One region of the Terrabacter sp. 01T434 genome, then DNA from elsewhere that is predicted to be linked to it. Evidence: riboswitches for the same ligand, from Rfam matches in the RefSeq annotation. Region 1 holds a riboswitch; each other region holds the start of a gene.
The links. A riboswitch is a leader RNA that binds a small molecule or an ion and turns the genes downstream of it on or off. The one in region 1 is predicted to bind S-adenosylmethionine.
Positions count from the first base shown of each region.

Region 1 (5,657 bases):
ATGAAGGACCCCGAGGCCGGCATCGACCTCAAGAAGGGCTGCCAGACCCTGAACGGCCCCAACGCCCTCGGCTTCGTCCGCACCCGCCACACCGACCCGCGCGGGGACCTCGGGCGCGCCGACCGGCAGCGCCAGTTCCTCTCGGCGGTCATGAAGAAGGCCATGTCGCCCAGCACCGTCCTCGTGCCGTGGAAGTACCGCTCCTTCGCCGACTCGATGAGCCACGGGCTCACCCTCGGCCAGGACACGACTATGGGTGAGGCCATCGCGATCTTCCAGGCCATGCGGTCGGTCTCCAACGGCGACGGGCTCTCGGCCACGGTCCCGATCTCCGACCCGAACTACACGACGTATGCCGGCTCGTCGGTCAAGTGGGACTCGGCCAAGGCGACCGAGCTGTTCCGCATGATCAAGGACGACGAGTCGCTCACGGCGGTCCCCAAGGGCGCCGGGAACTGATGACGGCCGAGCATCCCGGAGACGACCTCGCCGCACGGGCCGCCTCGACGGTGGCCGTCGTCGTGACCTGCGACCGGGTCGAGCTGCTCGAGCGCTCGCTCGCCGCCCTCGCGGGCCAGCAGCCGCCGCCCGGGCACGTCGTCGTCGTCGACAACGGCGCCGACGACCGGGTGCGCGCCCTCGTCGAGGCGCTTCCCGTGCCTGCCACGTGGCTGCCCTCGCGACGCAACCTCGGGGGCGCCGGCGGCTTCGCGTACGGGATGCTGCACGCGCTCGCCCAGGGGGCCGACTACGTCTGGCTCGCCGACGACGACGGCCGCCCGGGATCCGACTCGACCCTCGCCGCCCTGCTCGAGCACGTCGGCGACGGGCGCCTCGCGATGGCCTCCCCCGCCGTCGTCAACGACGACGACCCGCAGCGACTTGCCTTCCCGACGCGTCGCGCGCTCAAGCCGGTCACCACCGTCGGCGGCCTCGCCGCCGAGGGCCAAGACGGCGTCCTGGAGGGCTTTGCGGCGCTCTTCAACGGGGCTCTCTTCACCGCCGAGTGCATCGAGGCGGTCGGTGTGCCCGACCTGCGGCTGTTCCTGCGCGGCGACGAGATCGAGATGATCCGCCGGCTCCAGCGCTCCGGCCAGCGGTACGGCACCGTGACCGCCGCGACCTACATCCACCCCAGCGGCGCAGCGGAGTTCCACGGCCCGCTCAGTGTCGTGCTGCCGCCCGACGGGGCGAAGCGCTTCTACACCTTCCGCAACCGCGGCTACCTGACCAACCAGCCGGGCAAGCGCCTCAAGCGCCCGCTGGAGTATGCCGTGTACTCGGCCTTCCTGCTCGGCGTCCGGCGGTCGCCCGAGGAGTGGCGTGAGTGGCGCGACCTCATGCGCGACGGGCGCCACGAACGGTTCGAGCGGTTCGAGCGCTACGACGCCCGGTCGGAGTGACCCCCGCGTCGTGACGCGATGCGGCGGCGCAGGAGCACCGCGCCCAGCTGCGCCGGCTCGACGAAGACGCGCCGGGCGTTGCGGCTCGGGTTCGCCGCGAGCCGGTAGAGCCATTCCAGACCGGCACGCCCCACCCAGCGAGGGGTGTGCACCTGCTCGCCGGACACGTAGTCGATGCAGCCGCCGACATTGGCGATGACGCCGTGGGTCATCTGGCCCTGGTGCTCCTCGATCCACCGCTCCTGGGCCCCCATGCCCATGCCGACGAGCACGAGGTCGGCCTGGGGCAGCGCCGCCTCGATCGTCGTGGCCGGGCCGGCGTCGTGCTGTGCCCGGTCGTAGCCGTCGAAGGCGATCCAGCGCACGGCGGGCGCCCGCTCGGCCACGACCGACGCGGCGCGGGCGCTCGACTCCGGCGAGGCGCCCACGGCGAGCACCGTGAGGCTCGGGTTGCGCTCGAGGACCCGGAAGAGCCAGTCGCTGCTGCCCACCCGGTAGGAGGCGTCGAGCGTGGGGTCGGCAGTGCGCAGTGCACGCCAGACCGGCCAGCCGTCGGCCAGCACGACGTCGGCGCCGTCGGTGTAACGACGGAACGCCGGGTCGGTGAGGTAGAGGTGCACGCCGTGGAGGTTGAGGTTGCCGAGGCGTACGGCCGGGACCGGACCGGACAGGACGAGGTCGACGACCGCCTGCTCCGACATCGGCGTCGCCGTGGTGCACAGGTAGGGCACCTCGACCCGGGGCGGGATGCCGAGCGAAGCGCGCGCGGCATCATCGGGACCGGACGACACCGCGTCAGCCCTTGAGCAGCTGGCGGGCCATGACGATGCGCTGGACCTGGTTGGTGCCCTCGTAGATCTGGGTGATCTTCGCGTCGCGCATCATCCGCTCGAGCGGGAAGTCCGTCGTGTAGCCGGCTCCCCCGAGCAGCTGGACGGCATCCGTCGTGATCTTCATCGCCACGTCCGAGGCGTAGCACTTGGCGGCCGCCCCGAAGAAGGTGAGGTCCTTGTCGCCGCGCTCGGACTTCGCGGCCGCGACGTAGACCATCTGGCGCGCGGCCTCGAGCTCCATCGCCATGTCGGCGAGCATAAACTGGATGCCCTGGAAGTCGGCGATGCGCTTGCCGAACTGCTTGCGCTCCCTGACGTAGGCGACGGCCTGGTCGAGCGCGCCCTGCGCGATCCCGACGGCCTGGGCGCCGATGGTGACCCGCGTGTGGTCGAGCGTGCGCAGTGCGATCTTCAGCCCGTCACCCACCGGCCCGACGACACGGTCCCCCGGGATGCGCACGTTGTCGAAGTGCAGCTCGCGCGTCGGGCTGCCCTTGATGCCGAGCTTGCGTTCCTTCTCCCCGAAGGTGAAGCCCTCGTCGGACTTCTCGAGGACGAAGGCCGTGACGTTGCCGCCGCGGGGGCCGTCGGGGTCGGTCACCGCGAGGACCGTGTAGTACTCGGACACACCGGCGTTCGTGATCCACGACTTGTGGCCGTTGACGACCCAGCCGTCGCCGTCCTGACGCGCCCGGCACCTCATCGCCGCGGTGTCGGAGCCCGCCTCGCGCTCGGACAGGCCGTAGGAGAACGTCGTGCGGCCCTGGGCGAGCGGCGGGAGGTAGCGGCGCTTGACGTCGTCGCTGGCGGCGAGGATGAGCGGGAGCGAGCCGAGCTTGTTGACGGCCGGGATGAGCGAGGCGGACGCGTCGACCCGGGCCACCTCCTCGATGACGATGCACGTCGCGAGGGCGTCGGCACCGACGCCGTCGTACTCCTCGGGCACGTGGGGTGCGAAGAAGTCGGAGGCGACGAGGGCGTCGTGGGCCTCCTGGGGGTAGCGCGCGTCCGCGTCGACGGCGGCGGCATACGGGGCGATCTTGTCCTCTGCGACCGCGCGGACGGCCTCCCTCAGGGCCTCGTGGTCCTCGCTGGTCCGGAACAGGTCGAAGTCGGCATTCGTGCTCACGCAGGGATCCTACTCGTGGGTTCGATTAGTAGGACGTCCTCGTGATCGACGCCACGGCCACCGGGTGCCGGACCTGGCGCGCGTCCACGATGAGGACGGCGACTCCTCTCGGTGGCGGACGCATACGTAGACTCCCAGCAGGTCATGAGTGTCAGCGACAAGCCCCGGCTCGCTGGCCGGCAACCCTCCAACCGCGGTGGGGTGCCCCGGGTGAGGACCTGGCCACGGACACTCGTCCGCGGCAAGCGCGGAGAGCCTCTCTCCCGCACCGATCCGTCGGTGCGCCGGGCACACGACGGTTGTCGTGGACCGGCCAGCGACATGGCACGAGGAGAACGACCGATGAGCGAGACCCCCAGCTGGTCCTTCGAGACCAAGCAGATCCATGCCGGACAGACCCCCGACACGGCCACCGGAGCGCGCGCCGTGCCGATCTACCAGACCACGAGCTACGTCTTCAACGACACCGACCACGCAGCAAACCTGTTCGGGCTCAAGGAGTTCGGCAACATCTACACGCGCATCATGAACCCCACCGCCGACGTGGTCGAGCAGCGCGTCGCCGCTCTCGAGGGTGGTGTGGGCGCCCTGCTCGTGGCCTCGGGGCAGTCGGCGACGACGCTCGCCCTGCTCAACATCGCCGAGGCCGGCGACCACATCGTGGCCTCCCCCAGCCTCTACGGCGGCACCGCGAACCTGCTGCAGTTCACCTTCCCCCGGCTCGGCGTCGAGGTGACCTTCGTCGAGGACCCCACCTCGCTCGACTCGTGGCGCGCGGCCGTGCGCCCCAACACCAAGGTCTTCTTCGGCGAGACCATCGCCAACCCCAAGGCCGAGGTCCTCGACATCGAGGGCGTCGCCGCCCTCGCGCACGAGCACGGCGTGCCGCTCGTCGTCGACAACACCATCGCCACGCCCTACGTCATCCGGCCGTTCGAGTGGGGCGCCGACGTCGTCGTGCACTCGGCCACGAAGTACCTCGGCGGCCACGGCACGTCCATCGCCGGCATCATCGTCGACGCCGGCAGCTTCGACTTCGCCGCCGACCCCGAGAAGTTCCCCGCCTACAACACCCCGGACGAGAGCTACCACGGTCTCGTCTACGCCCGCGACCTCGGCGTCGGCAGCCCGCTCGGGGCCAATCTCGCCTACATCCTCAAGGCGCGGGTGCAGCTGCTCCGGGACCTCGGCCCGGCGGCGGCCCCCTTCAACGCCTTCCTCATCACCCAGGGGCTCGAGACCCTCTCGCTGCGCATCGACCGGCACCTCGAGAACGCGGCGAAGGTCGCGGCCCACCTGCAGGGCCACGACCAGGTCGAGCGGGTGGTCTGGGCGTCCCTGCCCGAGAGCCCGTCGTACGCGCTGGCGCAGAAGTACGCGCCGCGTGGCGCCGGCGCGGTGCTCTCCTTCGAGATCGAGGGCGGCCTCGAGGCGGGCAAGAAGTTCGTCGAGGCGCTGACGCTGCACAGCCACGTCGCCAACATCGGTGACGTGCGCTCGCTCGTCATCCACCCCGCCTCGACGACGCACTCGCAAGGTGGTGACGACGCCCGCCTGGCCGCCGGGGTCACGCCCGGGCTGGTGCGCCTCTCGGTCGGGCTGGAGCACATCGACGACATCATCGCCGACCTCGAGCAGGGCTTCGCCGCCGCGAAGGCCTGACCGCCCGAAACCGGGGTGAAGCGGGTCGGCAGGGCTGGCACGATGGCGGCCATGCCGATCCGCTACCCCGCCCCGCTCCGTCCCGGTGACCGGATCGGCGTGACGTCGCCGAGCTCCGGTGTCTCCGACGAGCTGTGGGGCCGGTTCACGTATGCCGTCGAGTGCCTCCGCGACCGCGGCTTCGACGTCGTGGTGGGCGAGCTCAACCACGCCCCCTCGCACGTCAGCGGTCCCCGCGAGGCCCGCGCGGCGGAGCTCATGGCGATGCTGCTCGACCCGGCGATCCGGGCCGTGGTCCCGCCGTGGGGCGGCGAGACCGGGATCGACCTGCTCGACCTCCTCGACCTCGAGGCCGTGGCCGACGCGGAGCCGACGTGGTGTGTGGGCTTCTCCGACACCTCGACCTGGCTCACCCCGCTCACGCTGGCCACCGGCATCGCGACGATCCACGGGCAGAACTTCATGGACACCCCGTATGCCGTGCCGGACGGCATACGCCACTGGGTCGAGGTCGCGAGCGCGAGCCCGGGCGACGAGCTCGAGCAGCGCTCCCCCGGCCGCTTCAGGTCGGACGGCGGCTGGGACGACTACGCCGGAAACCCCACCGTCAGGGCCATGACCCTCGACAGC
Region 1 is NZ_JBFTPP010000006.1:253,270-258,926, forward strand. Features, by position in the region: gene AC1DIW_RS15015 (LCP family protein) at 1-459, shown strand, start outside; gene glfT1 (galactofuranosyltransferase GlfT1) at 459-1,403, shown strand; gene AC1DIW_RS15025 (WecB/TagA/CpsF family glycosyltransferase) at 1,382-2,194, opposite strand; gene AC1DIW_RS15030 (acyl-CoA dehydrogenase family protein) at 2,199-3,365, opposite strand; SAM riboswitch class IV at 3,506-3,619, shown strand; gene AC1DIW_RS15035 (bifunctional o-acetylhomoserine/o-acetylserine sulfhydrylase) at 3,708-5,027, shown strand; gene AC1DIW_RS15040 (S66 family peptidase) at 5,079-5,657, shown strand, end outside.

Region 2 (5,657 bases), on a different contig from region 1:
GGAGTCCTCGTCGGCGTCGACGGGCTCGACGACGACGTCCTCGAGCTCGCCGACCGGGGCGTCCGCGGGCTCGGCGTCGTCGGGGCTTTCAGCCTCGACGACGACGCCGTCGGCCGGCGTCGCGGCCTTGCTCGCCGCGGTCTTCTTCGCCGCCGTCTTCTTCGCGACCGGCTTGGCAGCCGCCTTGGCGACGCCGGCGTTGGTCGCAGCCTTCTTGGTGGTGGTCTTCTTGGCGGCGGTCTTCGTCGCCGCGGTCGCGGTCGTCGTCCGTGTCGCGGACTTCGTCGCCGCGGCCGTGCTGGTGCGTGCGGTGGCCACAGTGCCTCCCTTGGTCCCTGTTCGGGTCTTCTTCGTCGTGCTGGCGTGGGGCGCGTCGACGACGATCTCGATGTCGTGGGCCTCGAGCGTGGTGAGGACCGGCTTCATCTGCTTCAGGTCCAGACCGGCATCGACCTGGGCGCGGGCGATCTCCGTTCCGGTGATGGTGCCGTCAGTGCTGCCCTTGACCAGGAGCTGCATGATCGCCTCGTGCTGGAACACCTTCGGCAGGGTCTTCGGAGCTCCAGCGGTTGTTGCCTTGGGCACGGATGCAGTCGCCTTTCGTCGCAGGCCTCGTCGGTTGATCACCCCGGTTTCGGGCATGCATCATCACAACGAAGAAGAATGGGGTTTGGTGCCGGGAGGGCGTGGCCTGTCGGAGTCGATCCCTGTCTCGAGCTCTCGGTGCGCCTGGTGCGATCCGGTACTCCGACATTATAAAACGGCACACGCCATCTGAGCGAACGGACGGCGAACCCGCGCACGGCGCTGATCGGCTGACGAGGCCGATGGGACCCGCCCGTAGGCGACCCCCGACGCGTCACTCGCCCTTGACCGCCAGGACGGGACAGCTCGCGTCGAGCAGGATCCGCTGCGCGTTGGAGCCGAGGATGAGCTTGCCCACCGGGCTGCGGCGCCGAAGCCCGATGACGATGAAGTCGGCCTTCTCCTCCTCGGCGACGGAGATGAGGTCCTCGGCGGGGTCGTTGCCCCGGACCAGCTGCCGCACCTCGTGCTCGAGCCCCTTCTCCTCGAGGATCGCCTGCACGCGGGCAAGCTCGCTCTCGAACTCCCTGGCCTCGTCCGCGTCAAAGTCCTTGCCTCCACGGTGGGAGCTGATGACGACGAGCTTCGCACCGCGCAGGACGCACTCCTCGGCGGCTCGCTTGAGCGCCGCGCGACCTTCTTTGGTGGCGACATAACCAACGACGATGGCCACTTTCCCGGACCTCCTTGGGACGGAAACAACCAGTGCTCGCACCGTACCCGATATCGAGGCACGTCCGGTGCGTCCCGCGCGCACCGCGCCGACGTGCCCAGGCGGCTTCAGCCGCGGCGGCGGTCCAGCGCGCCTCGGACGATCCGGCCCACCTGCTCCTCCTCGATGAGGAATCCGTCGTGGCCGAAGTCGGAGACGATGTGCGCACGCTCGGAGAAGGGCAGGGCGGCGTGCAGCTCGTCCGAGAGGCGCGGTGGGTAGAGGCGGTCGGTGTCGACCGACACGATGGTGCAGTCGGCGCTGACGCGGCTCAGGGCAGCCGGCAGACCGCCCCGGTCCCGGCCCACGTCGTGGGAGTTCATCGCCTCGGTCAGGACGACATAGGAGTTCGCGTCGAAACGTCGCGCCAGCTTGCCGGCGTGGTGGTCGAGGTAGGACTCGACGGCAAAGCGACCTCGGTCACCGGCGCGCAACGGGTCCTCGCCGAGCTGGGCGGAGCGCCCGAAGCGCTCGTCGAGCTCGGACTCCGTGCGGTAGGTGATGTGGGCGATGCGACGCGCGAGACCCAGGCCGGTGTCCGGGCGGCGGTCGCTCGAGTAGTAGTCCCCGCCCGCGAAGTCGGGATCGTGACGGATGGCCAGCAGCTGCGGCTGGCACCAGGCGATCTGGTCGGCGGTGGCGCGGGCGGTCGAGGCGAGGACGATGCACCGGTCGACGTCGTCAGGATGCGTGACCGCCCACTCGATCGCTCGCATGCCGCCCATCGAGCCGCCCACGACGGCAGCGACCCGGCGGATGCCCAGGTGGTCGAGGAGCAGACGCTCGGCTGTGACCTGGTCACGGACGGTGACGTAGGGGAACCGACTCCCCCAGGGTTGTCCGTCCGGGGCGGGAGTCGACGGGCCGGTGCTGCCCTGGCAGCCGCCGAGGACGTTGGAGGCGATGACGAACCACTCGTCGGGGTCGACCGGGCCGCCCTCGGCAACCAGGGAGTTCCACCATCCGGGTGATGGGTGCCCCGGCCCCGCCTCACCGACGACGTGGCTGTCGCCGGTCAGCGCGTGCTCGACGAGCACGACGTTGTCGCCCGCGTCGTTGAGCCGGCCCCACGTCTCGTAGGCGATGCGGACGTCGGGCAGCACACCTCCGCGCTCGAGCTCCACGTCACCGATGCGCACGAACTGCCGCCCACCCACGGGATCGCCGTCGCGCCAGGCCCCGTCCGGTCTGCGCTGTGCAGGGAGCGTCGTCTCGTCACCCCGGTCCGCCGTCCTCGGCCCAGCCGTTGCGTGACCGGACGACGGCGGGGCGACGCCCTCGGACGGCACGGTGCCAGCGGCAGCGTGCCGCGCGGGACGACGCGAGCTCGGCTTCCGGTGGGTGACGGTCATCGGGGTACTCCTCGGTCCTCGCGCTTGCACGCACCCGGGACGAGCGCGGCCAGGTCCTCACCCGGGGCACCCCACCGCGTAGGAGGGTTGCCGACCAGCGAGCCGGGGCTTGTCGCTGGTACTCGTGACCTGGTCAAACCATACGCGAGACGCCACCCGGAGGAGATCGAGCGGTCCACGACATGGACGCCCCCGCCCGCGGGGCGGGCGGGTGGGTCACGCGCAGCGGGACGGCCGGATGCCGTGGTCGAGCGACCGGCGCACCAGTCGGCTCAGCCGGTGGTCGGGCTCGAGGTCGAGCGCATGGTCGACGGCCACCCCGGCCCGTGCTCCATCGCCGCACCACCACGCGAGCGCCGCGACGACCGAGAGCAGCGGTGCTGCGTGCACGGCCGGGGTGAGTCGGCACACGGGCTCGAGGCGTCCGAGCACCAGGCGCGGCAGGGTCGCCTCGTCCCAGTCCTCCCAGCTCTCATCCGTCTCGCGTCCGCGGACTCCGTCGGGACCGGCGGGCCGGTCGGCGGCGTCCCCCGCCGGGGCGTCGGGCTCCACTCCCGGGACGCCGGATGCAGGCGCAGACCCGAGGTCGAGCAGCTCGTGGAGGGCCCGCAGCGCCTCGCGATCCGAAGCGGTGAGCCGCGACGCGACGTCGCCACCCGTCCCGCCGCCGTCGCCCGTGACGTCGCCCGCTTGACCCCAGGCCGAGTCACGCGCTGAATCGAGTCCTGCGTCGCCGGTCGTCGGGGCGAGCCGCAGCTCCGGACCGAGAAGCACGTCCAGCATGACGACGAGGTCGTCAGGGAACGTGTCGAGCGGCACCGTGCCCGGGCACAGCCATCCGATGAGGGCGTCCCGGACCTCGACGTCGCGGAGCGGCCCCACGAGGGACGGCAGCCAGTGCTCGATGCCGTAGCCCTCGATGTCACCGTTCAGCACCCCACCCCAGGCGACCAGTGAGTCGTTGACGAGGAACTGGCGCGCGGACGGGTCGCCGCCGTCCAGCACTCCGAGCCCGGTGCTCGCAGAGCTCGCGCGCCGCGGGAACCGACGGCGCCTGCCGCCTGGGCCCGGCAGGTCGCTCACCGACCCTCCAGCGGCCCGGTAGCGGCGCTGCCAGTCCTCGATGGCCGCCAGGGCCAGGTCGTGCCGGGGCTCGGACGGTGCGAGCGGCTCGACGAGTCGGGCCAGCTCGTCGCGGTCCGGGAGCACCGCGTGCCCGAGGGCCACGTAGCTCGCAACGGCAGGCACGTCGGCTTGCTCGGGCAGGAGCCAGCCCTCGTCGGGGCAGCAGTCGCACCCGACGGAACGCCAACGGCCGTCGCGGACGACGAGGCGCTCCCGGACCATGACTCGATCGGCGGAGATGCTGTCGGCAATGGCCTCGAGCAGGGGAAGGGACTCGTCGGGCATGTCCTCGAAGCCCACGAGGGCCACGGACGAAGGCGCCCCTTGGAGCAGGGTCGGCACGGTCTGCTCAGCGGCCTCCGCGGCCAACTGCGCGTCGACGAGATCGAGGCGGGCCACCAGTCCGAGTCGTTTGCCGTGGAAGCAGACCACGACGACGCTGCGTGCCGGCTGGAAGCCCAGGTGGAAGGGGATGATGGTCAGCAGCTCGGCCGGCCCGGACAGTGAGATCTTCGGCATGCACCGAGCCTCGCCCCCGCCTTCCGCCGGGGACAGCCACGTCGGGCGGCCTGTGGACGAGCGCCGTTCACGCCGAGGAGGTGTGGATCGACGGTTTAACGCTCCAGACGCTTGCGCACTGACTCGAGGACGTAGTCGGTGGCCGCCTGCCGCGCGCCCTCGGGCAGCCGCACGCGGTCCCCGCGACCGGCACTCGTGGCCGGCTCCGCACCAGCGGTCCCGCCGGTCGTTGCCTCCGTCGCACGGGCCGTCAGCCGGAGGACGCCGGCCCTCTCACGAGGGGGCCGTGACGGGCGCACGCGCACGCCCTGGCCGGCCTCCCAGGCGATGAAGCGATCGGTCTCCTCGAAGAACGCCTTGATCGCCCACGAGATGACGACGGCGTCGTCGGCGGCGCCGACGACCGGGAGGATCGCCTCGGGCAGCAGGTCGATCGGGGACGCGACGTAGGCGACCGCCCCGGCGACGAGCCCGAGCCGCTTGAGGGTCGTGCCGGCATACGTCCGCTCCAGGGTGCAGCGCACAAGGCGTGGCACGGCCTGCACCCGCTCCGGGATGCTCGGTGCGCCAGGCCGGGTGGAAGCGCGCACGACCGATGCGACGGTGGCTGCCATCTTGATGCCGGATGCGGTCTTCATGCTCGGCCCAACGAGCGAGTGGCCGGGGCGATTCCCCCGCGCTGACGGCGTTGCGAAACGGTGATCTTCCCTCTCCTCACAGGTCTGGGTCGCCCAACCCGGTGGGCTCAGGGCCCGAAGGTCGCGACGGCCGGGAACTCCTTGGCGGCCTGCTTGGCGATGCGGCTGAGCATGTAGACGTCGACCGCCGCGCCGATGAGTCCGCCGACGAGGGGCACGGCCCGCCCGAGCCTGGCGAACGTGCCCTGGCCGATACGGCCGAGCAGGCGGAAGCCGACGGCCTTGTTGAGGACCATCAGGGCCGGTGCGGGCAGCCGGTCGAAGGCGACCGACGACAGCTTGCCTCCGGCGGCTTGCAGGCCGGCCTTCTTGAGCAGGTCGTCGCTGTCGGCGCCGGCGAGGCTGAGCAGGATCGCCGAGCGGATCTCGGGCTGGTCGATGTCGTAGCCCCGCACCTTCGCCGTGGCGGCCGTCATGCGGGTGGCGAGGAGGTAGAACTCCAGGACGTTGGCGGGCAACGAGATCGGCATCGTGAAGAACCCGCCCAAGCCGGTGGCGAAACCGCCCACGGCACCGAGCTGGCGGTGGTCGCGCGCGATGACCCGGAGGGCCTGTTCGCGATCGCCATGGGCTTGCTCGAGTGCCTTGGCCGCCACCTCGTGGGCGGGGTCGAAGGGCCCCTTGCCGTCGATGCCGACGTCGAGGAGACGTTCGACGAGTCGGGTC
Region 2 is NZ_JBFTPP010000011.1:80,904-86,560, forward strand. Features, by position in the region: gene AC1DIW_RS19810 (RNA polymerase sigma factor) at 1-540, opposite strand, end outside; gene AC1DIW_RS19815 (universal stress protein) at 860-1,258, opposite strand; gene metX (homoserine O-acetyltransferase MetX) at 1,366-2,649, opposite strand; SAM riboswitch class IV at 2,665-2,779, opposite strand; gene AC1DIW_RS19825 (DUF4192 domain-containing protein) at 2,866-4,293, opposite strand; gene AC1DIW_RS19830 (YkvA family protein) at 4,389-4,931, opposite strand; gene AC1DIW_RS19835 (EcsC family protein) at 5,039-5,657, opposite strand, start outside.
Region 2: linked by a shared signal. The riboswitch ahead of metX (homoserine O-acetyltransferase MetX) and the one ahead of AC1DIW_RS15035 (bifunctional o-acetylhomoserine/o-acetylserine sulfhydrylase) in region 1 are both predicted to bind S-adenosylmethionine.

Region 3 (5,657 bases), on a different contig from region 1:
CGGACCCCGGCAGCGGCTTGACCTTGCCCGCGCGGACCGCCTTGTTGAAGTCGTCGACGTGCTTGAACCCGAACGCCGCGAGGTCGTCGTAGCGCTGGTCCATCTCCTTGACGACCCAGGCGAGCGCCTCGGCCGCCTTCTTCGGGTTCGTGATGATCGGCGTGATGAGGTGCGGGATGCCTTCGTATGCCGTGAGCTCGACGCGCTTCGGGTCCACGAGGATGAGGCGCACCTCTTCAGGCGTGGCGCGCATGAGGATCGAGGTGATCATCGAGTTGACGAAGCTCGACTTTCCGGAGCCCGTGGCTCCGGCGACGAGCAGGTGCGGCATCTTCGCGAGGTTGGCGATGACGTAGGCGCCCTCGACGTCCTTGCCCACACCCATGACCATCGGGTGCTCGTTGCCGCGCGCCGTGTGGCTGCGCAGCACGTCGCCGAGCGAGACGTTCTCGCGGTCGAGGTTGGGGATCTCGATCCCGATGGCGGACTTGCCGGGGATCGGGCTGAGGATGCGGACGTCGGCCGAGGCGACGGCATACGCGATGTTCTTCGACAGGGCTGTGACGCGCTCGACCTTGGTACCTGAGCCGAGCTCGACCTCGTAGCGCGTGACCGTCGGGCCGCGCGTGAAGCCCGTGACGGCGGCGTCGATGTCGAACTGGTCGAAGACGTTGGTCAGGGACTCGACGACACGGTCGTTGGTCTCGCTGCGCGTCTTGTGCGCCGGGCCTGGCGTCAGCATCGCCGGGTCGGGCAACCGGTAGGTGATGTCGCCGCCGAGGCTCAGCTGCTCGACCCGCGCCGGCAGCTCCGACATGGGCGGCGGGATGAGCTCGGCCTTGGGGCCGATCTTGCTCGTGTCGGGGGCGCCGAGGGTCTTCGGGTCCGTCGCGTCGATGACCTTCTCGCGGCCCTTGTCGCCGCTCATCTCGCCGCCGGGGCGCGGCGCCAGCAGGCCGGGCGGGGTCGCGCGCTTCTCGCCGGGGCGCGGCCCCGTGGCGCCCTCGTCCTCGAGGGCCTTCTGGGCTGCCTGGCGGAAGGCCTCGTCGCCGTCGCGCTCGGACAGGTCCACGGGCTTGCGGCGGGCGCGCTTGACGGCGGCCGCCGGGGCGTCGTCGGCGTCGTCGTGCTGGTCGTCCTCGTGGCCCCGGTCGATGACGAGGGCCCGGAGCTGACGCATCCGGGTCGGGATCATGTTGACCGGGGTGGCCGTGACGACGAGCAGGCCGAAGAGGCCGAGCATGATGAGCAGGACGACCGCACCGTAGGTGGAGACGGCCGCGGCGAGCGGGCTCGACGCGAGGAAGCCGAGGATGCCGCCGGCGGCACGCATGCCGTCGGCGCCGTCGGGCGGGTTGGGGATGCCGTCGGCGAGGTGCGACAGGCCGCACGCAGCGAAGGTCAGCGCGATGGTGCCGACGACGACGCGGTTGGTGGCGGCGTCGTCCTGGGGGGCGCGCAGCATGCGCAGGCCGAGGGCGATCAGGACGAGCGGCACGGCATACGCGACGCGACCGAAGGTGCCGGCGAAGACCGCGTGCACGACGTCGCCGAAGGTGCCGGAGACGCCCCACCACTCGCGGGCGGCGACGACGACGGCCAGCGCGATGAGGGCGAAGCCGATGCCGTCGCGGCGGTGCTCCGGCTCGAGGTCCGCGGCGCTGTGGCCCACGCGACGCACCGCTCCCCCGGCCAGGTGCGAGACGCCCATCCACGTGTTGCGCATCGCGCCGAGCGGGAAGGGCAGGCCACCGCCCCGGGCCTTGGACGCGGCCTTGGCGGCCGGTTTGCGGGCGGCGGGCTTGCGCTGCGCGGGCCGGGTCGAGCGGGCTGCGGGCGGGCGCGACGTGGCACCGCCCGAGGACCCCTTGGCGCGTGTGGCCGCGGTGGTGCTCGAGCGCTGGCTGCTGGACGGACGTGACGCCATGGTGGCACCGTACGTCAACGCGCTGCTGAACTCACGCGTCACACGCGCAACAGCGGTGGCCGGTCTGCGGGGTTCGAGGAGAGCTTCCGTATGCCGAGTGCGTGGCTCGCGTGGGTCGCCGCCCGGCCGCGCCTCGGATGTCGTCTCAGATCGCGACATCCCGGTACCGACTGGTGGACAGACGGCTGGTGCGGCCCCTATCGTCCTTGCCAGGTCATGAGTGCCAGTGACAAGCCCCGGCTCGCTGGCCAGCAACCCTCCTCCGCGGTGGGGTGCTCCGGGTGACGACCAGGCCACCCTCGGTCCGAACGTGCGATCGAGGTCGGCAAGCGCGGACCCGCACCGGGTGGGTCCCATGACCCAGGAGCACTGGCATGTCGGTCCTGTCCTCGACCCGTCCCTCTTCCCACCCCGCCGCTCACCCGGCGTCCTCGCCCTGTGGCGGGACGTCGGCACCGGTCGTGCGCAGCCGTGCGCTGCACGTCGTGCCCGAGGCGCGCACGCTGCCCACCGTCGTCGGCGCGGGGCTGCGCGTCCCGACGCTCCACGGCGACGCGGCATACGCCAACCTCGACCACGCCGCCTCGACGCCCGCGCTCGAGACGGTCAAGGCGGCCGTCGACCGCGCGCTCGAGACCTACTCCTCCGTGCACCGCGGCGCGGGCTTCGCCTCACGGCTGACGAGCGCGTGGTACGAGCAGGCCCGCGAGGAGGTCGCGGCGTTCGTCGGCGCCCGGGAGAGCGACTCGGTCGTCTTCACCCGCTCGACGACGGACTCGTGGGCGCTGCTCAGCAAGGCGCTGCCGAGTCGCACGACGGTCTTCGTCTTCGGCACCGAGCACCACTCGACGCTGCTGCCGTGGGGGCGCTTCCGCACGGTGCGCCTCCCCGTCCCGCAGACCGTCGAGGACGCGCACCTCCTGCTCGAGGAGGCGTTGACGGACCACCCGTCGCGCCACCGCCTCGTCGTCGTCGCCGCGGCGTCCAACGTCACCGGCGAGGTGTGGCCCGTCGAGCGTCTCGCCGCCCTCGCCCACGGGCACGGTGCCCGGATCGCCGTCGACGCGGCCCAGCTGTCGGCGCACCGCACCATCGACCTCGCCGCGTGGGACGCCGACTACGTCGCGTTCTCGGGCCACAAGACGTATGCCCCCTACGGCGCGGGGGTGCTCGCCGGGCGCGCCGACTGGCTCGACGCCGGGCACCCCTACCTGCTCGGCGGTGGCGCGACCCGGTCGGTGACCGAGGACGGCACGACCTGGGCGACCGGCCCGGCGCGCCACGAGGGCGGCAGCCCCAACGTCCTCGGCGCGATCGCCCTCGCGGCGGCGTGCTCGACCATCGCCCGCCACCGCGAGGCCATCGAGGAGCACGAGTCCCGCCTGCTTGACCGGCTGCGCACCGGGCTCGACGAGGTGGCCGGTGTCGAGGTCCTCTCGATCTTCGGCGACGACAGCGACCGCGTCGGCGTCGTGGCCTTCACCGTCGAGGGCTGGGACTCCTCCCTCGTCTCGCAGGTGCTCTCCGTCGAGCACGGCATCGGCGTGCGCGACGGCAAGTTCTGCGCCCACCTGCTCGTCGACGAGCTCCTCGAGGACCCGTGGGGCGAGCGCCCGGCCACGGCCGTCCGCGCGAGCATCGGCCTCGGCAGCACCCGCGAGGGCGTCGAGCGGCTCGTCGCCGCCGTCGCCCGGCTGGTCGAGCACGGCACCGACGCGGTGTGGACCCGCACCGGTGGCAGCTGGACGGTCGAGGGCACCGACCCGCGCGACGTCGAGGTCGCCCGTCCCTGGTGACCCCCGGCGGGTGCTCCTGCCCCATGTCGCGCGTCAGCGCGTCAGCGCGTCAGCGCGCCGGCAGGTGGTAGCTCGCCCACACGGCCGCGTGGTCGGCCCGGTTGAACGCCACCTGACCGGCCGCGACGACCGTCAGGCGCCGGCTCAGCAGGTGGTCGAGCTGCACGAACGGCGGCAACCGGTTGCCCGCGAAGGGCCAGGTGCGCACCCAGCCCTGACCGTCGGTGCGCTGGGCGTCGTCGAGTCCCTCCGCAAGGTCACGGAAACCGGGGTGACCGAAGCTCGCGTTGAAGTCGCCCGCCATGACGACAGGCTGGTCGCCGGCGAGGTGCTCCTTCCACGCCTGGAGAGCGCTCAGCCCCGCGCGCCACTGGGCGGTGTCGCCCTGGAGCGGCGCCGTGGGGTGCGCGACCTTGAGCCGCACCGTGCCCTCCGGCGCCGTGACGTCGACCTCGGGCTGCACGCTCTGCGTGGCCTCGACCGTCGCGTCGGTGCCGGGGTTGCGCATCGAGAGCGGGTAGCGCGACAGGATCATCGTCCCGGTGAACGTGCTGGCCCGCGCGATCCCCTCGCGATGGGTGAAGTAGTCGCTCGCACCCTCGGCGTCGAGCCGTCGCATGATCGCGGGCGTCGCCTCCGTGACGACGAGGACGTCGACGTCGTGGAACCGCACGGCGTCCATGAGCTGCCCGGCGTTGGCGGAACCGATCCACGTGTTCGCCGACATGACCGTGAGGTCGCGGCTGGCCTTCGGGGAGGAGGTCGCCCGGAAGGCGGGCGCCGCGACCGTCGCAGCGACGACGAACGCGACGACGACCGGGATCAGCATCCGCCACCGGCGCAGCACCAGGGTCGCGACGGCGAGCAGTCCCAGGCCGACGACGACGAACGGCCCTGCCGTCTGGAGCACGACGACGAGGTATGCCGTCGAGTCGTACCAGCGCAACGCCCCGACCGCGACGAGCACGAGCAGCAGGACCCCGATGACGACGTCGAGCCAGAGCCGACGACCCCGGCGGCCGGGGAACTCGTGCCGGCCGCCGCGCGAGGAGCCCGGCGTGTCGCCCTGTGGGGCGCGGTCCGCGCGGTGCGCGTCGGCGCGTGCGGTCCCCCCGTCGACCTCCTGCACCGTCACCTCAGGCCTGCAGCACGACCGGGATGATCATCGGGCGGCGGCGGATCTTGCCCCCGACCCAGGAGCCGACCGCGCGGCGGATGACCTGCTGGAGCTGCTGGTCGTCCCGGACCCCCTTGGCGACGGCCTCCTCGATGGCCCGCTCGACCTTGGGGATGACCTGCTGGAAGACCTCGTCGTCCTCGACGAACCCGCGGGCCGTGATCTCCGGGCCGCTCGCGATCTTGCCGGTGGCCGCGTCGAGCACGACGACACAGGTGATGAAGCCCTCGTCGCGCAGGATGCGGCGGTCCTTGAGCAGGGCCTCGTCGGCGCCGCCCACGCTGCTGCCGTCGACGTAGACGTAGCCGCACTCGACGACACCGACGACCGACGCCTGTCCGTCGACGAGGTCGACCACGACGCCGTCCTCGGCCAGCACGACGTTGTCCTCGTGGACGCCGGAGGCGATGGCGAGCTGGGCGTTGGCGTACATGTGCCGCCACTCGCCGTGGACCGGGAGCACGTTGCGCGGCTTGACGATGTTGTAGCAGTAGAGCAGCTCGCCGGCGCTGGCGTGGCCGGAGACGTGCACCTTGGCGTTGCCCTTGTGCACGACGGTGGCGCCGAGGCGCATCAGGCCGTTGATGATGCGGTAGACGGCGTTCTCGTTGCCGGGGATGAGGCTGCTCGCCAGCAGCACCGTGTCGCCGGGGCCGACGTCGATGCGGTGCTCGCGGTTGGCCATCCGCGACAGGGCGGCCATCGGCTCGCCCTGGGAGCCGGTGCAGATGAGGACGAGCTCGTCGTCGCGCAGGCT
Region 3 is NZ_JBFTPP010000001.1:952,647-958,303, reverse strand. Features, by position in the region: gene AC1DIW_RS04540 (FtsK/SpoIIIE family DNA translocase) at 1-1,927, opposite strand, end outside; SAM riboswitch class IV at 2,140-2,265, shown strand; gene AC1DIW_RS04535 (aminotransferase class V-fold PLP-dependent enzyme) at 2,302-3,723, shown strand; gene AC1DIW_RS04530 (endonuclease/exonuclease/phosphatase family protein) at 3,773-4,858, opposite strand; gene AC1DIW_RS04525 (ribonuclease J) at 4,860-5,657, opposite strand, start outside.
Region 3: linked by a shared signal. The riboswitch ahead of AC1DIW_RS04535 (aminotransferase class V-fold PLP-dependent enzyme) and the one ahead of AC1DIW_RS15035 (bifunctional o-acetylhomoserine/o-acetylserine sulfhydrylase) in region 1 are both predicted to bind S-adenosylmethionine.